One region of the Lentzea xerophila genome, then DNA from elsewhere that is predicted to be linked to it. Evidence: riboswitches for the same ligand, from Rfam matches in the RefSeq annotation. Region 1 holds a riboswitch; the other holds the start of a gene.

Region 1 (3,058 bases):
GTGCGCGCAGAACGCGCCGTCGCGCACGCCGATGCCGTACTCCGCCGACAGCGCCGCCGCGAGGAAGCCCGCGTCGAAGCCGGAGATCGTGAAGCTCACGACACCGACCTTGTCGGCGTCGGTCAGGATCGCGAGCTCGCGGAAGCCGGGGACGGTGCGCAGGCCGTCCCGCAGGCGCGTCAGCAGCTCCTGCTCGTGCGCGACGGTCTGCTCCCAGTGCCGCGACAGGATCTCGCAGGCCGCGGCCAGCGCGTGCACGCCGACGACGTTCGGGCTGCCGGCCTCGTGCCGCTCGGGCACCGCGGACCAGGCCACGCCCAGGCGGTCGCCGTGGTCGGTCACCTTCGCCGTGGCGCCGCCGCCGACCAGGTACGGCTGGGCCTGCTGCAGCCAGTCCGCGCGGCCGACCAGCACACCGGCGCCGAACGGCGCGTAGATCTTGTGGCCGGAGAACGCGATGTAGTCGACGCCCAGCTCACGGGCGTTGATCGGACGGTGCGGGGCGAGCTGCGCGGCGTCGAGCGCGATGCGCGCGCCGTGCCGGCGGGCGACCTTCGCGAGCTCCGCGACCGGCCACAGCTCCCCCGTGACGTTGGACGCCCCGGTGACGATCACGAGCCGGGGGCCGACCGGGGCGGCGGCCAACGCCCGGTCCAGCGCGACGACAAAAGCGGCAGCACCGGACTCAGTGTTTGATTCTTCGGCGAGAGCGGGGACGCGCTGGACGTTCGGCCCGCGCCACGGCAGCAACGCCGCGTGGTGCTCGCTGTCGAACAGGACGACGGCGGTGCCCTTGGGAACGCTGCGCGCCAACAGGTTCAGCGAATCGGTGGTGTTGCGGGTGAAGACGACGGTGTCGGAGGAACGCGCCCCGACGAACTTGCGGATGCGGTCCCTGGCCTGCTCGTAGACGCGGGTCGAGACCTGGGAGGCGAAGCCGGCGCCGCGGTGCACGCTGGCGTACCAGGGCAGCAGCTCGTCGACGGCGTCGCGCACCTCTTGCAGACAGGGCGCGCTCGCCGCGTGATCGAGGTTGGCGTAGGTGACGCGCTCTCCGGTGACGAGCGGAACGCGCAGGTCAGCGCCGACGACAGCCGGAACCGCGGTGTTCGTGACGGTGTTCGTGGCTGGGGTGATCGCGAGCGTCATCGAGCTGCCTCCGAGGCCAGGGGCCCCGTTGTGCGAAGGCCCGCGCTTGACCGGCGCCCCACGCGCCGGACCAGGTCCTCACCAAGGGCACCCCACCGCGGTTGGAGGGTTGCCGGCCAGCAAGCTTGGGCTTGACGCTGGCTCTCATGACCTGCCGAGGACGTTAGCGGAGGGTCACGGTGCGTGTCGACACCCGATCACATGGTGAGAAGCCTCGGAGACCGACTATTCGCCGGTCTCGCCCTTCCACCTGGCGTAGCGGCCGGCCCTGTCGACGGCACGTACGCGCCGCTCAGCGGCGTCACGTGCCTCTTCGGTGGTGACGATGAGCAACTGGTCGTCGGTCTGCAGCCGGGTCGTCGGTTGTGGCGTGAAACTCTTCCCGGCGCGCACCACGAGACTGACCGTGGAACCCGTCGGCAGCCTCAGCTCCGACATGTAAACGCCGTGCAGCTTCGACCCGCGCTGGATGTGCACCTGCAGCAGTTCGGCACCCAGCTCGTCGAGCGGCGAGGCGTCGACCTGGATCTCCTGCGCCTCACCGGCCCGTACCAGGCCCAGGCGCCGCGCGAGGAATGGCAGCGTCGTGCCCTGCACCACCGTCAGCACGATGACCAGCAGGAACACCACGTCGACCAGCTCGCGCGCACCCTCGACGCCCTGGATCAACGGGATCAGCGCGAACACGATCGGCACCGCGCCCCGCAGCCCCGACCAGGAGAGGAACGCCTGTTCACGCCACGGCACCTTGAACGGCAGCGAGGAGAGCATGATCGACAGCGGCCGCGCGACGAACGTCAGCACCACACCCGCGATCAGCGCGGGGAACAGCACGTCGAGCAGCCGTGACGGCGAGGCGTAGAGGCCGAGCAGGACGAAGAGCCCGATCTGGGCGAGCCAGCCGAGACCTTCGGCGAACGACAGCGTGTCGGCGCGGTGCGGCAGGCGGGCGTTGCCGAGGACCAACGCGGCGACGTAGGTGGCGAGGAATCCGGACGCGTGCGCGAGATCGGCCGCCGTGTAGGCCATCACGCACACCGCCACAGTGGCGAGCGGGTACAGACCGGTGGACGGCAACGCCGCGCGTCTGAGCCCGGCCCCGCCGAGGAAGCCCAGTGCGACACCGATGAGCGCGCCCGCGCCCAGTTCGTAGATCACCAGCAGCGGCGCGGCCCACGTGATCCGGTCCGACGAGGCCAGCAGCACGACGGCGATGTAGACCGGCGCGTCGTTCAGGCCGGACTCCAGTTCGAGCGCGCCGGTGAGCCGCGCTCCGACGCCCAACGACCGCAGGACGCTGAAGACGGCGGCCGCGTCGGTGGACGACAGCACCGCGCCCCACAGCAACGCCATCCGCCAGTCGAGGCCGAGCAGGTAGTGCAACGCCGTTCCGGTCACCGCGACGCTCACCGCCACGGCCACTGTGGACAGTGCGACGCCCAGCCACAGCGAGGACTTCACCGCCTGCCACCGGGTCGTGATGCCGCCCTCGGTCAGGATCAGCACGAGTGCCGCGATGCCGAGGGACCGGGTGAGGTCGGCGTCGTCGAACCTGATGCCGACGACGGACTCGCCGAGCAGCACGCCGATGCCGAGGTACAGCAACAACGAGGGCAGGCCGAGCCGAGTCGACACGCGCACCGCGATCACGGAGATCAGCAGCACGGCGGCGCCGACGCCCAGCACGACCGTGACGTCACCCACCTGGACCATTCTGGTTGATCACCACCGAATCCGACGAATCAGGCGCGTTAAGAACTCCAGCCGATCGCACCTACCCGGCTCATGCACATCGGAGCATGTTGATCAGTGGCTCAATCCCAACCCTGCACCGGAGTTGAACCATGAGGATCCTGATCGCGCTGGCGGCCGCCTTGATGGCGGCCGGAGCGACCACAGCGCAAGCGGC
Region 2 (3,058 bases), 6.5 Mb from region 1:
GTGAGCGCGACGAGCAGCACGATGAACGGCATCGAGCGGCCCAGGTCGGTGACGAAGCTCAGGATCCTGTGCACCGCGGCGTTCGGCCGCAGCCCGCCCTTGGCGGTGAGCTGCAGCCAGACACCTACGGGAACTCCGAGAACGGTGGCGATGACGGTGGAAACGCCGACCATGTACAGCGTTTCGCCGGTGGCTTCGACGAGATAGGTGAGAACGTCGGACCAGGGTGTTGCAGACCTCACGCAGCTACTCCCTGTGGCCCCTTCAGGGACCTTTGCACCGCACCGCCGGCCTCGCCGATCCACTCGAGAGCGGAGTCGGAGCGCTCGCCGTTCAGGCCGAGGCGGAACCGCGCGACCGGCGTCTCGCCCAGTCGCGTGAGGCCACCGCCGACGATGTTCAGCTCGACGCCGAACCGGTGCGCGGCCTCGGGCAGCAGCGCGCCGACCGCGGCGAACCCGACGAGCACGACGTCCGCGACGCGGTCGTAGCTGCTCTCGTTGATCGGGTTCAGGTCGACGGCGGGCAGCAGCGCACTGCTCGTGCGGCTCGCGACGTCGTTGACCAGGTCGAGGACCTTGCCGTGCTCCACGACGCGGCCCTGCTCCAGCACGGCGACGTCATCGCAGATCTTGCGGACCACGCCCATGTCGTGCGTGACGACGAGAACGGTCACACCCAGCTCAGCGCGCGCACGGTCGAGCACGGCCAGCACGGAACCGGTGGTTTCCGGGTCGAGCGCGCTGGTGGGCTCGTCGGCGAGCAGGACGCTGGGGTTGGCGGCGAGGGCACGCGCCACGGCGATGCGCTGGCGCTGCCCGCCCGACAGCTGGTCGGGGTAGGCGGCGGCCTTGTCGGTCAGGCCGACGAGGTCGAGCAGCTCGCCCACACGGGTGCGGCGCTGCGGTCCGGGCACGCCCGCGCTTTCGAGCGGCAGCGCGATGTTCCCGGCGGCCGTGCGCTGGCGAAGGAGCGAGTCCCCCTGCGGCACAACGCCGATCTGGCGACGAGCAGCCCGCAGGGCCGCCCCGTCGAGGCTGGTGATGTCGGTGCCGTCGACGCGGATCGCCCCGGAGTCGGGACGCTCCAGCAGCGCGACGCAACGGGCGAGCGTCGACTTGCCGGCCCCGCTCGGGCCGACCACGCCGAGCACGGTGCCCGCCTCGACGTCGAGGGTCACGCCGTTGAGGGCGCTGACACCCTGGAAGGACTTGGTGAGGTTTTCGACAGTGATCACTTCTGCTCCACGGCTGCGCGTGACGGCACACCCGCCTCGTGGGCGGTGCGCGGTCGAAGTTGCTGCTCAGGTGTGTGCGCCACTCGTTGGCTGAGTGCGCGTCAAAGGACTTTGAGAAGGCGCCTTAGACGAGGTGGCGACGACATGCAGAAGCGGTGCGACGGCACTGGTCGACGACTCGACGGCGCGTCAGCATTCGCGAGGTACCCATGGTGCTCCTCCATCGGTCCTGGCGTTAGCACCTGCCCGCATCCAGCGGGTGGTTGCTGCGACGTCGTAGAGCCAGGTCTCTCAGTCGCTCCGGATGGCAACTAGCAGTCAACCGGACGGACGTTCGGTTGCGCAAGCCAGAATCCGATTCGTTCGACAGATCACACTGTTGGCCGAAGGATCCCCGGTTCAGACCTCGGCGATCCGGATGAAGTCGATCACGCTCAACTGCTCGCCCCGCTGCTGCGGATCGATGCCCGCCTTCCGCAGCAGTTCGTCGATGTCGTGCGCGTTGCCGGCCCAGCCCTTGAGCGCCGCCCTGAGGGTCTTGCGGCGCTGCGCGAACGCGGCGTCGACGATGGCGAAGAGCTTCTTGCGATCCACTGTGGACAACGGCTTTTCGTGGCGCTGGAAGGCAACCAGACCCGAGTCGACGTTGGGTGCCGGCCAGAACACGTTCTTGCCGACCGCGCCGGCCTTCCGTGCTTCCGCGTACCACGCCAGCTTCACGCTGGGGACGCCGTAGATCTTGTTGCCGGGCTTCGCGGCCATGCGGTCGGCGACCTCCGCCTGGACCATGACCAGGCCCTTCTGGAGGGACGGCAGCTCCGCCAACAGGTGCAGCACGACCGGGACCGCGACGTTGTACGGGAGGTTCGCGACGATCGCGGTGGGTTGTGCCGGCAGGTCCTCTTGGGTGACTTTCATGGCGTCCTTGAGGACCACGTGGAGCCTGTCCGCGTTCTCCGGGTCCATCTCGCGGACGGTCTGCGGCAGGCGGTGGGCCAGCGGCGGGTCGATCTCCACCGCCACCACCTGGCTCGCGTTCGGCAGCAGGGCGAGGGTCAGCGAGCCCAGGCCGGGGCCCACCTCCAGGACGACGTCCGCAGGGGTGAGCCCGGCCGCGGCGACGATCTTGCGGACCGTGTTCGGGTCGTGCACGAAGTTCTGGCCCAGCTTCTTGGTCGGGCGGATGTCCAGCTCTGCGGCTAGACGGCGAACTTCGGCAGGTCCCAGCAGGCTCACCCGGGCATTCTCGCAGGCTCGTCCTGCAACGGCTGAGGCCGCCCATGGCGAACCAGGGCGGCCTCAGCCGGGGGACGGAGAAAGCGCGGGTCTACGGCAGGCCGAGCTTGGCGCGGCAGCCCGGCCACGCCGAGTACGTGCCGCCCGAGCGGTCGCGGAGCTTGGTCGCGATGGCGATCTGCTGCTCACGCGTGGCCTGGTGCGGCAGCTGCGCGTACACGGTGCCGCCGTTCGAGGCCCAGGTGCTGGCCGAGAACTGCAGGCCGCCGTAGTAGCCGTTGCCGGTGTTGATGGCCCAGTTGCCGCCTGCCTCGCACTTGGCGAGGCTGTCCCACACCGCGCTGTCGGGGAGGGGCTTGGTGCCGACGGTGACCTTCTTGGGCTTCGGCTCCTTGGTGACCTTGCCGCCGATCTTCTCGCGGCTGATCTCCTTGCCGTTCTTCACCGTCACGCGGTAGGTCACCGTCTGCTCGCCCGGCGCGCCGGGGTCGGTGACGGTCTGCTGACCCACGTTCATGTTCGGGTCGTTGGTCTTCTCGACCGGCGGCGCGACGGGCTCGTTCACGTTGATGACCGTGACGCCCG

What was found. A riboswitch is a leader RNA that binds a small molecule or an ion and turns the genes downstream of it on or off. The one in region 1 is predicted to bind S-adenosylmethionine.
Region 2: another riboswitch for S-adenosylmethionine. It lies ahead of ACRSBM_RS36740 (methionine ABC transporter ATP-binding protein); the one in region 1 lies ahead of ACRSBM_RS05705 (aminotransferase class V-fold PLP-dependent enzyme).

What each region holds. Positions count from the first base shown of each region.
Region 1 covers NZ_CP194934.1:1,148,872-1,151,929, reverse strand. The annotation lists gene ACRSBM_RS05705 (aminotransferase class V-fold PLP-dependent enzyme) at 1-1,149, opposite strand, end outside; SAM riboswitch class IV at 1,187-1,301, opposite strand; gene ACRSBM_RS05700 (potassium/proton antiporter) at 1,375-2,853, opposite strand; gene ACRSBM_RS05695 (M28 family metallopeptidase) at 2,994-3,058, shown strand, end outside.
Region 2 covers NZ_CP194934.1:7,683,867-7,686,924, forward strand. The annotation lists gene ACRSBM_RS36735 (methionine ABC transporter permease) at 1-242, opposite strand, end outside; gene ACRSBM_RS36740 (methionine ABC transporter ATP-binding protein) at 239-1,237, opposite strand; SAM riboswitch class I at 1,455-1,548, opposite strand; gene rsmA (16S rRNA (adenine(1518)-N(6)/adenine(1519)-N(6))-dimethyltransferase RsmA) at 1,637-2,467, opposite strand; gene ACRSBM_RS36750 (transglycosylase family protein) at 2,565-3,058, opposite strand, start outside.